2 regions of the Streptomyces sp. NPDC054757 genome follow, and region 1 is predicted to be linked to the other one. Evidence: riboswitches for the same ligand, from Rfam matches in the RefSeq annotation. Region 1 holds a riboswitch; the other holds the start of a gene.
The links. A riboswitch is a leader RNA that binds a small molecule or an ion and turns the genes downstream of it on or off. The one in region 1 is predicted to bind S-adenosylmethionine.
Positions count from the first base shown of each region.

Region 2: linked by a shared signal. The riboswitch ahead of ACWGKJ_RS33760 (aminotransferase class V-fold PLP-dependent enzyme) and the one ahead of thrC (threonine synthase) in region 1 are both predicted to bind S-adenosylmethionine.

Region 1 is NZ_JBSHBW010000004.1:206,870-214,753, reverse strand. It holds gene ACWGKJ_RS07970 (caspase, EACC1-associated type) at 1-1,222, opposite strand, end outside; gene ACWGKJ_RS07965 (effector-associated constant component EACC1) at 1,219-1,635, opposite strand; gene groL (chaperonin GroEL) at 1,886-3,511, opposite strand; gene ACWGKJ_RS07955 (cold-shock protein) at 3,855-4,058, opposite strand; gene ACWGKJ_RS07950 (MoaD/ThiS family protein) at 4,461-4,736, opposite strand; gene thrC (threonine synthase) at 4,809-6,110, opposite strand; SAM riboswitch class I at 6,126-6,252, opposite strand; gene ACWGKJ_RS07940 (glucosyl-3-phosphoglycerate synthase) at 6,409-7,353, shown strand; gene ACWGKJ_RS07935 (APC family permease) at 7,782-7,884, shown strand, end outside.
Region 2 is NZ_JBSHBW010000049.1:22,211-30,094, reverse strand. It holds gene qcrB (cytochrome bc1 complex cytochrome b subunit) at 1-190, shown strand, start outside; gene trpD (anthranilate phosphoribosyltransferase) at 494-1,558, shown strand; SAM riboswitch class IV at 1,668-1,785, shown strand; gene ACWGKJ_RS33760 (aminotransferase class V-fold PLP-dependent enzyme) at 1,933-3,309, shown strand; gene ACWGKJ_RS33755 (Lrp/AsnC family transcriptional regulator) at 3,397-3,678, opposite strand; gene ACWGKJ_RS33750 (rhomboid family intramembrane serine protease) at 3,675-4,424, opposite strand; gene ACWGKJ_RS33745 (hypothetical protein) at 4,595-4,837, shown strand; gene ACWGKJ_RS33740 (NYN domain-containing protein) at 4,872-6,236, shown strand; gene ACWGKJ_RS33735 (C40 family peptidase) at 6,507-7,532, shown strand; gene ACWGKJ_RS33730 (C40 family peptidase) at 7,780-7,884, shown strand, end outside.

The sequences.
Region 1 (7,884 bases):
CCGCCCCCTGCCGTACGGCGTCGGCCGCTGCCACCGATGCCGAAGCGGGGTCCGTACGGAGCGACGCGGCCTCCGTGTGCAGGATCCCGGCGAGCGCGCGCACCGGATCGTCGCCGGGTGACATCACCTCGTACCGCCAGCCCTCGGAGCCGGGCAGCTGCGGGCTGCCGCCCTCCCGGGCCCGGGGCAGCAGACCGGCGTGCAGCAGGGAGGTCTTGCCCGCCCCCGACGGGCCCACGAGCACCAGCGGCCTGGCGTCCGCCAGGGCCCGGGCGGCGGCCCGCAGCACCTCGTCGACCAGGCGCTCCCGCCCGTGGAAGTAGGCGGCGTCGGCCTCGGTGAAGGATTCCAGACCGAGGTACGGGCTGCGGCCCGGGGACTGAGGCGGCTCCTGCCGGGCCGGATCCCGGCCATCCGCTGCTCCGTCCGCTGCTCCCTCCGCCGCTCCGTCCGGCGCTCCGTTCTGCGGGCCGGGCTCGTCGGCGGCCGGGGCGGGGGCGGCCCGGTTGGGGGCGATGACCAGGGCGCCTGAGCGGTCCCCCGCCTGCCGCCGGGGGCGCGGGCCGCCACGGGAGTTGAGGGCGCGGAACAGATACTCGTACACCGCGTCGAGCGTCAGCAGCGGCGGGCCGAGCGGGTCGCCCTCGTCGAGCAGCCGGATCAGCTCACCGGTGAACGCCGGGTACTCGGCGTCCTGCGGGGCGAGCGCGAGCTGTTCGGCCGAGCTGAGGACGTACATACCGTGCGCGGGCGGCAGCGCCACGGACGACTGAGTACGGCTGCCGAGGTCGGCCCGGCCGGAGAAGCAGCAGTCGAGCACGACAACGACGGACGAGGCGCGGCACGAGGTGAGCGCCTCGCGGACCGCGGACACCGGGAGGGCCTGGTGGGCGGCGAGCCCCGGGGTGAGGGCGTCGGTGGACCGGGCAGCGAGGTACAGCTCGTCGCCCGGACCGATGAGCCCGTGCCCGACGTAGTGGATGAGCAGGGTCGTCTCGGCCAGTTGGGCCTCGTGGGTGATGGCCTGGGCCATGCTCTGCGCGTCCGGCAGGTCGATGGCCGTACGGAGCCGGTCGGGCGGCACCCCGCAGACGTCGAGCAGCCGGGTACGCAGCGCCTCGACGGCTCTCGGTACGGAGGGGACCGAGGTGAGCGTCGGCCCGTCGTGGGTGCCCGTACCGATGAGCAGCACCCGGACTCCGGCGCCGGACAGCCCGGTCACGGCCGGACACCGGCGCCGTCGGGATCTTCCGGGGTGTCGCCGGGAGGGGCCGGCGGGGCGTCCAGCGCGCGCGCCGCGTCCTGTACGAGGGACCTGAGCTCCTGGTCGCCGAGCAGCCGCACCCGCTGGGCGGACAGCTCGACGGACGCGCCGTCGGGGCGGGTGACCTTGACGGTGACGTCGCTGCGGTGGCCGCGCAGCCATGACACGAGCGCGGTGACCACTCCGGTCGCCGCACCGCCCTGGCCCAGCGCCACCGCGAGCGCGTCGAGAACGGGCCCGAGCGTCCCCGGGACCGGTGGCCGCTCCTGCGGGGTCACCCGCCCGCGCAGCTCGTCGACGCCGAGCAGCCACTCCAGGATCGCCCTCAGGTCGCCGCGCCCTTCCCCGTCAGCCGTCACCCGCAGATCCATGCCAGCCCCCTCGCGATGGTCGACCACGCGTGTCAACCCTAGCGAGGCAACTCACCATGCACACAGCAGTTTTGAGGGGTATTCGAGCCAAGAACGCCCGAGGGCGGTACCCCTCCGGGAAGGGGTACCGCCCTCGGTCCGTACTGCTTGCCGTACGTGCCGTACTACCGGCCGTACTGCTTGCCGTGCCGGCGCCCTGATGGTTGCCGTACGGCGTCTGGAGCAGCCGATCCTCGCTGGAAGCGGAGGATCAGAAGTCCATGTCACCGCCCGGCATGCCGCCCGGGGCGCCCGCGGGGGCGGCCTTCTCCGGCTTGTCGGCGATGACGGCCTCGGTGGTGAGGAACAGCGCGGCGATCGACGCGGCGTTCTGCAGCGCGGAGCGCGTGACCTTCGCCGGGTCGATGATGCCCTCGGCGATCATGTCCACGTACTCGCCGCTCGCGGCGTTCAGGCCGTGGCCGACCGTCAGGTTGCGGACCTTCTCGACGACGACTCCGCCTTCGAGACCACCGTTGACGGCGATCTGCTTCAGCGGGGCCTCCAGGGCGAGCTTCACGGCGTTGGCGCCGGTCGACTCGTCGCCTTCGAGCTCCAGCTTCTCGAACACCGCGGAGGCCTGGAGCAGGGCCACGCCACCACCGGCGACGATGCCCTCCTCGACGGCCGCCTTCGCGTTGCGAACGGCGTCCTCGATGCGGTGCTTGCGCTCCTTGAGCTCGACCTCGGTCGCGGCACCGGCCTTGATGACGGCCACGCCGCCGGCCAGCTTCGCGAGGCGCTCCTGGAGCTTCTCGCGGTCGTAGTCCGAGTCGGAGTTCTCGATCTCGGCGCGGATCTGGTTGACGCGGCCCTGGACCTGGTCGCTGTCACCGGCACCGTCGACGATCGTGGTCTCGTCCTTGGTGATGACGACCTTGCGGGCGCGGCCGAGCAGGTCGAGACCGGCGCTCTCCAGCTTGAGGCCGACCTCCTCGGAGATGACCGTGCCGCCGGTGAGGATGGCGATGTCACCGAGCATGGCCTTGCGGCGGTCGCCGAAGCCCGGGGCCTTGACGGCGACGGACTTGAAGGTGCCGCGGATCTTGTTGACGACCAGGGTCGACAGCGCCTCGCCCTCGACGTCCTCCGCGATGATCAGCAGCGCCTTGCCGGACTGCATGACCTTCTCCAGCAGCGGAAGGAGGTCCTTCACGTTGCCGATCTTGGAGTTGACGATCAGGATGTACGGGTCGTCGAGCGACGCCTCCATACGCTCCATGTCGGTGGCGAAGTACGCCGAGATGTAGCCCTTGTCGAAGCGCATGCCCTCGGTGAGCTCAAGCTCAAGACCGAAGGTCTGCGACTCCTCGACGGTGATGACGCCTTCCTTGCCGACCTTGTCCATCGCCTCGGCGATGAGCTCGCCGATCTGGGTGTCAGCGGCGGAGATGGAGGCCGTCGAAGCGATCTGCTCCTTGGTCTCCACGTCCTTGGCCTGCTCCAGGAGGGCGGCGGAGACGGCCTCGACGGCCTTCTCGATGCCACGCTTCAGCGCCATCGGGTTGGCACCCGCGGCGACGTTGCGGAGGCCCTCGCGGACCAGCGCCTGCGCCAGGACGGTCGCGGTGGTCGTACCGTCACCGGCGACGTCGTCCGTCTTCTTGGCGACCTCCTTGACCAGCTCGGCACCGATCTTCTCGTACGGGTCCTCGAGCTCGATCTCCTTGGCGATGGACACACCATCGTTGGTGATCGTGGGGGCGCCCCACTTCTTCTCAAGGACGACGTTGCGGCCCTTGGGGCCGAGGGTGACCTTGACGGCGTCGGCGAGCTGGTTCATCCCGCGCTCGAGACCGCGCCGTGCCTCCTCGTCGAACGCGATGATCTTGGCCATGTGAAGTGGTCCTCCCGGACAGGGGGTGGAAAGCGTCAGACCTGGCGGTGCCCGCGACGGACGGCCTGCTTGCCCGGTGGTTCCTTGCCCCACCCGGCCCGCGGGCCTCACCAACCCGGTCCTTCTGTCACTCTCACTGGGAGAGTGCTAACGCCAATGATTAGCACTCGACCCCCTTGAGTGCAAGCGCCTTCGGAGAAGGCCCCGGTGGGGGTGGGGGTTGGGTGACGGGAGGGAGCAAGCGCAAGGGAAGGATGCGGTCCGGACGCACGAGAGGCCCGTGCCCCTCTGTGGGGTACGGGCCTCTCATGCGTGAGTGCTTCGGTGGCCGATCGCGCCGAGATCAGACGGCGAGTTTGACCATGTCCGCCTGCGGACCCTTCTGGCCCTGCGAGATCTCGAACTCGACTCGCTGACCTTCTTCAAGGGTGCGGTAGCCGTCCATCTGAATCGCGCTGTAGTGGACGAAAACATCCGCACCACCGTCGACCGCGATGAAGCCGTACCCCTTCTCCGCGTTGAACCACTTGACGGTGCCCTGAGCCATGACTAACTCCCCTATTACTGGCCCTTGCACAGAGCCCGCACTTCGCGGGATCCGGGTCAGACCTTGCGCCGGAACGCGTCGACCGCGGCTGAATGTATCTGCCCAACTGCCCTCTGCAACAGGTCAATCGGACGAGAATTCTGAGCGCGGCCGAGGGCGCCATTCGGCGGATTTCCGGGGATCCCCGGGCAAGTCGGGCCGGGCAAAGGGCACTTACGCCGCAAAGAGAGGGAGCACATTGCCCGCACATTGACGCGTGCTCGGCTGCCCGCGATGCGGGCGATCAAGGGGGCTGCCCCAACTCTACCGTGTTCAATCATGCTGAATTGCCCCCTCCGCTTCGTACGCGGAGAGGGCAACGGGTCCAGCGGAGATGCCGGGCGGGGGCGGCAGCGGGCTCGCTCAGCCGCCGGCGACGGCCGGGATGATGGAGATGCCCGCGCCGTCCGGCGTCGCCGTCTCCAGGCCCTGCTCGAAGCGGACGTCGTCGTCGTTCACGTACACGTTCACGAAGCGGCGCAGCTTGCCCTGGTCGTCCAGGACTCGGGCCGCGATGCCCGTGTGGTTCTTCTCCAGGTCGGCGATGACCTCGGAGAGGGTGCCGCCGTCGGCCGCGACCTCGGCCTGGCCGCCGGTGTAGGTGCGGAGGATGGTGGGGATACGGACCTTGACGCTCATGCGGATTGCCTTCCGGGGATGGGCAGCGGTGTCGGACGGTGGACGGCGGTGTCAGGCGGTCGACAGCGGGTGTCAGGCGCCCGTGGCCAGTCCGGCCTCGCGGAACGCGTCCAGGGTCGGACGGATCGTCGCGGTCGGGCCGGACGTCGGGGCGACCGCGTCCAGGGTCTTCAGGCCGTCACCCGTGTTCAGGACGACGGTGGTGAGGGACGGGTCGAGCAGACCGGCCTCGATGAGCTTCTTCGTCACGCCGACGGTCACCCCGCCCGCGGTCTCCGCGAAGATGCCCTCGGTCCGGGCCAGCAGCTTGATCGCGTCGACGATCTGCTCGTCGTTGACGTCCTCGACCGCGCCACCGGTGCGCCGCGCGATGTCCAGGACGTACGGGCCGTCCGCCGGGTTGCCGATCGCCAGCGACTTGGCGATCGTGTCCGGCTTCTGCGGCCGTACGACGTCGTGCCCGGCCTTGAACGCGGTGGAGACCGGCGAGCAGCCCTCGGCCTGCGCACCGAAGATCTTGTACGGCTTGTCCTCGACCAGGCCGAGCTTGATCAGCTCCTGGAGGCCCTTGTCGATCTTCGTGAGCTGGGAGCCCGAGGCGATCGGGATGACGATCTGGTCGGGCAGCCGCCAGCCGAGCTGCTCGCAGATCTCGTACGCCAGGGTCTTGGAACCCTCGCCGTAGTACGGGCGGAGGTTGACGTTGACGAAGCCCCAGCCCTCCCCGATCGGGTCGCCGATCAGTTCGGAGCAGAAGCGGTTGACGTCGTCGTAGTTGCCTTCGATGCCGACCAGTTCACCGCCGTAGACCGCGGCCATCACGACCTTGCCCTGCTCCAGGTCGTGCGGGATGAAGACACAGGAGCGGAAGCCGGCGCGGGCGGCGGCGGCGCCGACGGCGCCTGCCAGGTTGCCCGTGGACGAGCAGGAGAGCGTGGTGAAGCCGAAGGCGCGGGCGGCCTCGACGGCGATGGCGACGACACGGTCCTTGAAGGAGTGCGTCGGGTTGCCGGAGTCGTCCTTGATGTGCAGACCGCCGGTGACGCCCAGCTCACGGGCGAGGTTGTCGGCCTTGACGAGCTTGGTGAAGCCCGGGTTCAGATTGGGCTGGTCGGCCACGCCCGCGGGGACGGGCAGCAGCGGGGCGTAGCGCCAGATGCTGTTCGGGCCGGCCTCGATGCGCTTCCTCAGCTCGTCGGGGGAGCCGCTCGGCAGGTCGTACGCCACTTCGAGCGGCCCGAAACAGGACGCACAGGCGAAGAGGGGGCCGAGGGGGAAACGCTCACCGCACTCGCGGCACGAGAGCGCCGCGGCGGGGCCGAGATCGACGGTCCCGGTGGAGTCTTCGGTGCTGGTAACGGTCTGCACAGCCATGGTGGCGAGGTCCTCTCCTCATCTTCCTCACGACGTACTTCGCCGCGAGACGGAATTGGCACCTTCCCCACCATGACCTCGCGGTCGGCGGAAGGTTGCCGGGACTTCTACGGGCCGTTCCCTCAGTCCCTCTGGATGAGCGCTTATGACGCGGGCGTCGGGGCCCGGCGTGTTTGTCCGCGGGTGCTGACCCCGGCATGCCGTGGCCATTCGCGTTGTTCAAGACTGTAACCGAAGGCAGGGACGGTTGAGACAGCCGTCCGAACCGCGAGATGGCTCACAGTCAAGGAGACGCGCCGTGCTGGAAGAGGTGGACCGCTGGCTGACCAGGCGTTCCTGGTCGGTGGCCGACCGTCCGCTGGACCGGCTGACCGCCGCGAAGCGCTCCACGAAGGTGAGTGTCGTCCTGCCCGCGCTCAACGAGGAGGCGACGGTCGGGGCGATCGTCGCGACCATCCGCCGGGAGCTGATGGACACCCGGCCGGTGCCGCTCGTGGACGAGCTGGTGGTCATCGACTCCGGCTCCACCGACCGTACGGCCGAGACCGCAGCCGCGGCCGGGGCGCGCGTGGTGCACCGGGACGAGATCCTGCCGCGGCTCCCTGCCGTGCCCGGCAAGGGCGAAGTGCTGTGGCGCTCGCTCCTGGTGACCGGCGGCGACATCGTCTGCTTCGTCGACGCGGATCTGCGGGAGTTCTCCGCGGACTTCGTCTCGGGGATCGTCGGGCCGCTGCTGACCGAACCCGATGTGCAGTTCGTCAAGGCCATGTACGACCGGCCGCTCGGCGAGGCCGCGGGACAGGGCGGCCGGGTGACCGAGCTGGTGGCGCGCCCGCTGCTCAATCTGCACTGGCCGCAGCTGGCCGGTTTCGTCCAGCCGCTGGGCGGCGAGTACGCGGTGCGGCGCTCGCTGCTCGAACAGCTGCCGTTCCCGGTCGGTTACGGGGTGGAGCTGGGCCTCCTGGTCGACGCGCTCCACACGGTGGGGCTCGACGCACTGGCCCAGGTCGACGTGGGCTCGCGCAAACACCGCCACCAGGACGGGCTCGCGCTGGGGCGGATGGCGGCGGCGATCTACCGCACGGCGCAGCTGCGGCTGTCACGGGGCCAGCTGGTGCGTCCGGCGCTGACGCAGTTCGAACGGAGCGCGGAGGGCTTCGTACCGCGGACCTACCCGGTGGACACCGAGGAGCGGCCCCCGATGCGGGACGTCGGGGAGTACGCGGCGCGCCGGGCGGCCTGACCGGGCGATGCGGTCGGGCGGCCCGGACCGGGTGATCCGGTCTGGGCGGCCTGCCCGGATCACCCGCTCCGGGCAGCCCTCTCCTCCTCCGGCAGCTGTCCATGGAAAGGATTTGGCCAAAGCCGGCACGAGAATCCGCACCCCTTTTCAAGCCGCGATATCCGTGCAATCACCGCATTCGAAGCGGTGATGAGCGCCGCGTATCCCTGACCGCACAACGGATTCCGTTGCAATGACGCGTTAACGAACCCTTGACGGGAATCGGCGTCGCGAGTTGTATTTCGGTCACCGGAGCGGCGTGAACGCCCCTCTTGGTCCGCTCATGGTCCGCCGTGCATGTGCGGTACTCATCGGTGGCTCGCGCCGGGGAGTGCCTCCCCCTCATGCCACCGGCCCTCCCCCTGCCGCCAGTACCGATGGGACGACGGATGACCTCTACGCCCGACACGACCGTTGCCGCAGCCCCCGGGAAACCGGCGGCGGACACCCGTGCCGTGACGGCGGGGGAGGCTCCCACGCTCACCCGGTCCA
Region 2 (7,884 bases), on a different contig from region 1:
CGCGCACGAGCAGTACCAGCCGCTCGAAATCGGCCCCGAGGTCGACGAGAACGGTGTCGCGCGCAAGGTCTCCCGTCTGACCCGTGTCCGCGCCAAGCTCAGCAAGGGCTACTACGGCGAGCACAGCCAGATCGAGAAGCCCACCGCCGACGAGTACAAGGAGATCACCAGCGGCCACGGTCACCACTGATCACCTGACCGACTGAGAAGTCGCCACAGCGGGAGCCCCGTCCATTCGATGGACGGGGCTCTTCGCGCTCCCCGGAGCTGGATAAGCTGGGGCCTGTCGTCAAAGTGCCGCCTGCCGCGCGACGCCTGGCACGCACGCTCGCGGCGTTGCCGGAATGCCCTAGTAGCTCCGCTACGAGAACATTCCGGCGCCTTGCGATCGCACGCACCAGACGCCGCGCGGCCGCCCTTCGGGCAACGACGGCACTCTGACGACAGGCCCCAGGCCTTACCCCTGTTCGACGGTGGACCCCAGGAGTGGACCATGAGCGTTGTGACCCCGGTCGGCGGCGACAGCGTGGCGGCACCCTCCTGGCCGGGTGTCCTCGACTCCCTGCTCCGCGGCGTCGACCAGAGCGCGGACGCCACCGCCTGGGCGATGGACCGCATCATGAGCGGCGAGGCGACGGACGCGCAGATCGCCGGGTTCGCGGTCGCGCTGCGCGCCAAGGGCGAGACGGTCGCGGAGATCAGCGGTCTGGTCCGGGCGATGTACGCGCACGCCAGGCTCATCGACGTGCCGGGTCCCAGTGTGGACATCGTCGGCACCGGCGGTGACGGCGCCAACACCGTGAACATCTCGACCATGTCCTCCATCGTCGTGGCGGGCACCGGCGCCAAGGTCGTCAAGCACGGCAACCGGGCGGCCTCGTCCCAGAGCGGGGCATCCGACGTCCTGGAGAAGCTGGGCGTCAATCTCCAGCTGACCCCGGAGCGGGTGGTCGAGGTCGCGGCTGAGGCGGGCATCACCTACTGCTTCGCGGTGAAGTTCCACCCCGCACTGCGCTATGTGGCCGCGGCCCGCAAGGAGTTGGGCATCCGCACCACCTTCAACTTCCTCGGGCCGCTCACCAACCCGGCGAAGGTCAGGGCGCAGGCGACCGGTGTCTCCGACGCCCGGATGGCGCCCATCGTCGCGGGCGTGCTGGCCGAGCGCGGTTCGTCGGCGCTGGTCTTCCGCGGGGACGACGGTCTCGACGAGCTGACCACCACCGCCACGTCCAGGGTCTGGACCGTGGCGGACGGCGCGGTGCGCGAGGAGGCGTTCGACCCGCGCGAGGTGGGCATCGGTCTGGTCCCGGTGGAGGCGCTGCGCGGCGGCGACTCGTCGTACAACGCGGATGTGGCGCGCAGGCTGCTGGCCGGTGAGGCCGGTCCGGTACGGGACGCCGTCCTGCTCAACTCGGCGGCGGCGCTGGTCGCGCTGGACCCGGGGCCCGGATCGCTCAACGAGCGGATCGCCGATGGCATCGCGCGGGCCGCCGAGTCCGTCGACTCGGGAGCGGCGGCCCGCGCCCTTGAGCGCTGGGTCGTCGCCAGCAACGCCTGACCCCGTACGGGCAACCGGGGCGCGGTCGCACAGCATCCGGCCGGCCGGCGGTCTCATGCTGTGGACTGCGCCTTGGCGCGTCCGGCGACGTATGGCAGGATTCTCTCCAGGTCATGAGTGACAGCGACTACGGCCCCAGCCCGCTGTCCGGCAACCCTCCGTCCGTGGCGGGGTGCCCTGGGTGAAGACCAGGCCGTGGGCAGCGAAGTCCTCGGCAAGCGCGGATCCCTCGACAGGGATCCTGGTCGTCGAGGGAGTTCTTCCGTGGTTCAGCGAATGCGATAGGGCAGTAGGCCCCTTCTCCGCACCCTTTCTCCGCACTGTTGCGTGTGGCACGCACAGTGCATTCGCCTGCCCTTTTCCGGGAGTTCGTCATGTCTGTCCCCAGCGCTGCCGTCAACCCTTCGGTTTGTCAGGATTCCTCCGAGAACCTCCCGGTGCTCGGCAGGGACGTCCTGGTCCCGCTCGTCACCGGCGGTGAGGTCAGCTACGCGGCGCTGGACTACGCGGCGAGCGCCCCGGCCCTCCAGCGTGTCTGGGACGACGTGGCGGCGTACGCCCCGTACTACGGCAGCGTGCACCGCGGCGCCGGGTATCTCTCGCAGCTCTCCACGGACCTCTTCGAGAACAGCCGGACGACCGTCGCCGAGTTCCTCGGCTGCCGCGAGGACGACCAGGTCGTCTTCACCCGTTCGACCACCGACTCGCTGAATCTGCTCGCCGCGGTGATCCCCGAGGGCTGCGAGGTCTTCGTCTTCGAGACCGAGCACCACGCCTCGCTGCTGCCCTGGCGCGACGCCGAGGTGACCTACCTCAACGCCCCGCGCACCCCGCAGCAGGCCGTCGAGACCCTGGACCGCGCGCTGGCCGCCCGTACGGCACCGCAGGCGCCCGCCCTGGTCTGCGTCACGGGCGCGTCCAACGTCACCGGTGAGCTGTGGCCGGTAAGGGAGCTGGCCGCCGCCGCCCACGCCCACGGCGCCCGTATCGTGCTGGACGCGGCGCAGCTCGCACCGCACCACCCCGTGGACATCGCGGAGCTCGACGTCGACTGGGTCGCCTTCTCCGGCCACAAGCTGTACGCCCCGTTCGGCTCCGGGGTCCTCGCCGGCCGCTCCGACTGGCTGCTCGCGGCCGAGCCGTACCTCGCGGGCGGCGGCGCCTCCCGCAGTGTGGCCCGGCGCGCCGACGGCGGTGTCGATGTCGAGTGGCACACCACGGCCGCCCGCCACGAGGCCGGATCGCCCAATGTCATCGGCGTCCACTCCATCGCCTCCGCCTGCCGGGCGCTCACCGAAGCGGGCTTCCCGTCGCTGGTGGAGCGCGAGCAGACGCTGGTCGCCAAGGTCCTCGAAGGGCTCGGCGAAGTGGAGGCGGTCAAGGTGCTCTCGCTCTTCGGCGACGACGCCCCGCGGGTCGGTGTCATCTCGTTCGTGGTGGAGGGCTGGAACAGCTCGCACTTCGCCGCCGCGCTCTCCGCCGAGTACGGCATCGGGGTCCGTGACGGTCTCTTCTGCGCCCACCCGCTCGTACGGACCCTGCTCGGCAGCGACCCGCAGGACCAGGGGGAGTGCGGGGCCCCGGAGGGCGAGCCGGGGGAGCGCTCGCTCAACGCGGTACGGGTGAGCTTCGGCGCCGGTACGCCCGACGAGCACGTGGAGCGCTTCGTGAACGCGGTGAAGGAACTGGTGCGCGATGGTGCCCGCTGGAACTACCGCACCGAGGACGGCCGCTGCGTGCCGGCCGTCTGAGCACGCCGGAGCGGACACGTACGACGGCCGCCCGGTGCTGCGGGACCCGAGGGCCCCGCAGCACCGGGCGGTTGGTCCGGACCGGCCCTATGCGTCCAGGCCGATGGCGAAGGCCGCTTCCAGGTCGTGCTGCGAGTAGGTACGGAACGCCACATGCGTGTCCGTGGCCTCTACGCCGGGGATCTTGCTGATCCGGCCGGGGATGATGTCCGCGAGGTCGTCGTGGCGGGCCACCCGGACCAGGGCGATCAGGTCGTACGTCCCGGTGACGGAGTAGACCTCGCTGATGTTCTCCAGCGAGGCGAGCGACTCGGCGATCTCGGGGATCCGGTCCACGCTGGTCTTGATGAGCACGATCGCGGTGATCACGGCTTGCTTTCTCCCTCGGTGGCCGTCGCTGGGAGTTTCACTCTAGTCGTACGCCAGTACCGCACCGCCGCGTAGCCGAAGCCGAGCGTGAACCCCACCAGATGGGCGGTGTACGCGACTCCGGGGCCGGTGCCGGTCTGCTGGCCTGCCGCCAGCCACTGCAGGACGAACCAGAAGACCAGCACGATCCAGGCGGGGAAACGCAGCGGCAGGAACAGCAGGAACGGGAAGATGCTCGTCACCCGGGCCCGGGGGAAGAGGCTCAGGAAGGCGCCGAGCACCGCCGAGATCGCCCCGGACGCGCCCACCAGGGTCTGGTCGGAGCCGCTGTGGGTGAGGGCGTACGCCCCCAGGGCCGCATAGCCGCTCACCACGTAGAAGACGGCGAAGTGCAGACGGCCCATGCGCTCCTCGGCCATCGCGCCGAAGACATAGAGGAACAGCATGTTCCCCAGCAGATGCAGCCAGTTCGCATGGATGAAGAGCGCGGTGAGCGGGGTGAGCAGCGCGCCCGGGGCGCCGCTCATCAGTTCGGTGGGGACGACGCCCCAGTGTTCGAAATAGGCGCTCTGGGCGGCGAGCAGGTTGTCGCCGGTCCCGTACGCCGGGTCGATCCCCGAGACCGGGCTCATCAGGAAGACCAGGCAGCAGAGGCCGATCAGGCCGTATGTCACGACCGGACCGCCCAGCGGGCCCCCGCGCCGTCCGGGCGCCTTCCGGCCGGGTGCATTCCGCCACGTGAACATCCACCGAGCATGGCCCAACCGGACGCAAACGGGCAGATCGCCTCGCCGGGCTCTCCGCGGTCGGCAGGTCCGCCCCCGGGGTATGCCGTAGGCCGTAGGGTTGCGGGGAGTACATCCGCAGTTCGATGGCGCACCGCGACCGAGGCAGTACGAACGAAGAGGACGCACGTATGACGACGGTTCCCATGCCGACCGCCGACACCCGGTGGCGCTGCACGCTCTGCGGCAATCTCACCCGGTTCGACGTGACGCGCTCGTCGAAGGTTGTCGAGTACATACATCTCGACCTGGCCGGTGAGCCCAAGGTGGAGGAGCGCGAGGTGGTCAGTGAGACCATCGAGTCGGTGCGCTGCCGCTGGTGCAACGCGGTGGACCAGATCGAGCTGGTGGACAGGCCGGGCGGCGGCTCCTGAGGGAGCCCCCTGAAGAGCGACAGTGGGGTGACGGATGGTGGACGCTGAAGGCGGTACGGAGCCGGCCGACGCGGCCGGCGACGCCGCGGAGGCGCTCGACCGTCCGCTGCCCGAAGCGGTACGGAGACGTGTCGTCGCGCTCGTCTCCGACGCCTTCGGTGGGCTGACCGTGCCCGAACTCCCGGCGCAGCTGCGGCAGTACGCCCGTTTCACTCCCAGCAGACGGGCCAAGTTCGCGGGTAACGCGATGGCCGCGGCCCTGGAGGGCGACGCGGTGTTCCGCGGGCGCATCGGAGACCGGCTGAAGGAGTCCCAGCCCGAACTGACCGGGGCGCTCGAAGCGGGCTCGCCGCCCGCCGCCGCCGACCCGGTGGATGTGGCGGCGGCGGCCTACGTACTGCGTCCGGCCGGCTGGGTGAAGCTGGTGGCCGCCGCGGGCGAGGAGGCCCAGCGGGTGGTCGCCGAGCGCGCCGACGAGGCGGGCCGGCACGAGCTGGAGCGGATGCGCGCGGAGCTGGCCGAGGCACGGGCGCAGACCAGGAGCGAGAACGAGCGGCTGCGTACGGAGTTGGAGGCGGCCCGCAAGGATGCTGAATCGCTTCAGCGCAAGCTGCGCAGCGCGCAGAGCGATGTGAAGCGCGGCGAGGCCGCGCTGCGCCGCTCCGGCTCCGAGATCGAAGCGGTCAGGTCCGACTCGGCGGCCCGGGTCGCCGCAGCCGAGAGCGAGTCGCGCCGGCTGAAGGCGCGGCTCGGTGAGGCCGAGGCGGCGGTCGAGGCCGGCCGCCGCGCCGTGCGCGAGGGGCGCTCGGTCGAGGACATGCGGCTGCGGCTGCTCCTCGACACGGTGCTCGACGCCGCCCAGGGGCTGCGGCGCGAACTGGCCCTGCCGCCGGTGACCTCGCGCCCCGCCGACTCCGTGGACGCGGTCGAGCCCGGCAGGCTCTCGCCCAAGGACGTCGCGGCCAGGGCGCTCTCCGACACCGACCCGGCCCTCCTCGACCAGCTGCTCTCACTGCCGCAGGCCCATCTGGTGGTGGACGGCTACAACGTCACCAAGACCGGCTATCCGCAACTGCCCCTGGAGAAGCAGCGGCTGCGGCTGCTCGGCGGTCTCTCGATGCTCGCCGCGCAGACCGGCGCCGAGATGACCTGTGTCTTCGACGGGGCCGAGCTGGCGGCGCCGGTGCTGCTGGCGCCGCCGCGTGGCGTACGGGTGCTGTTCAGCAAGCCCGGGGTGACGGCGGACGAGGTGATCCGCCAACTGGTCAGGGCGGAGCCGTCCGGGCGTCCCGTGGTGGTCGTGTCGGCCGACCGCGAGGTCGCCGACGGTGTGGCGAGAGCGGGCGCGAGACCTGTCGCGTCCGTCTTGTTGCTGAAGAGGCTTTCGCGTGCCGTGTAACTGCTGTGCACAATGCCCGAGTTCGTGACGCACGTTTTTCACCACAGCGTCAAGTGACCGTTACTGCCTGTGCGGTGTCTGTAAAATATGCATACAGTGACCGAGATTTTTGGCAACAGGATTTGAACTGATCACAAGAAGGTCACTAGGGTCGGGCCTCGAACCTTCGCGCGGTTGATCACTCATCCGGGGTGTCAGCGAAGGAACCGCCGATGCCTTCACGGTTTTGCTACGTGTTCGGCGGCTCTGAGGATGAAGGAGCTCGCCTCCGTGGCGTCCCACCGTCGACCCAAGCAGCCGAGCCGTACTCGGGTGACCGTGCTCACCGCGACCGCTGCAGCAGCCGTGGCCCTGACCGCTCAGGCCGCACACGCAGACCCGAAGCCGTCCAAGAGTGAGGTCAAGGCGAAGGTCGACAAGCTCTACGAGGACGTGGACGCGGTCAGCCAGAAGTACGACGGCGCCAAGGACCAGCAGGACAAGCTGAAGAAGCAGGTCGACGACCTGCAGGACAGCGTCGCCCGCGGCCAGGAGGACCTCAACAAGCTGCGGGGCCAGCTCGGTTCCATGGCGAGCGCCCAGTACCGCTCGGGTGGCATCGACCCCTCGGTCCAGCTCTTCCTCTCGTCCGACCCGGACACCTTCCTCGACAAGGCCACCGCGCAGGACCAGCTGAGCGGCCAGCAGGCCGACGCGGTCAAGAAGATCCAGGCCAAGCAGCGCACCCTCGCCCAGCAGCGTGCCGAGGCGCAGGACAAGCTCAAGGACCTGGCGTCGACGCGTACCGAACTCGGCAAGAAGAAGCAGGAGGTCCAGGACAAGCTGGCCTCCGCGCGCAAGCTGCTCTCCAGCCTGACCGCTGCCGAGCGCGCCTCGATAGCCGATGAGAACTCGCGCGCCAACCGGGCCAGCGACCGTGCGGACCTCGGCGACGCCGTACCGGCCTCCGCCCGTGGCGCCGCCGCCCTCAACGCGGCGAAGACGCAGCTCGGCAAGCCGTATGTGTACGGCGCCACCGGCCCCGCCTCGTTCGACTGCTCCGGGCTGACGTCCTGGGCGTACGCGCAGGCCGGCGTCACGATCCCGCGCACCTCGCAGGCCCAGGCCAACGCCGGACAGCGGATCTACTCGCAGAGCGCCCTCAAGCCCGGCGACCTGGTGCTCTTCTACGGCGACATGCACCACATCGGCATCTACGCGGGCAACGGCCAGGTGCTGCACGCACCGCACACCGGCGCGGTCGTCCGGTACGAGGCGATGGGCAACATGCCGTTCCAGTTCGGCGTCCGCATCTGATCCGGCCTCGGCGCCCGTTCCGTACGGCGCCGTCCACACCGCCCATTCGGGCGAATTACGGTGCCGTGAGCTGACTCCCCGCCCCGTCGGTGACCTTGTGATCTCCGGCGGGGCGTCACTCTGTGTGCACGGCGGGGTCTTTGGTCACAGCGTGGTCACACGGCTACTGTCCGGCGTGCGGTTCCCGGAGATCGGTCCGCCCATCGGGGCGGCAGGGACCGCACGCAGCGGAAGGAGTGCGGCTCCTGTGGTGTCCCATCGCCGTGTCACCCAGTCCGGCCTCGCCCAGGGCGCCCGGATCACTGTGCTGTCCGCCGCGCTGGCGACAGGAGCGGCAGGACTCGGGGCCGCA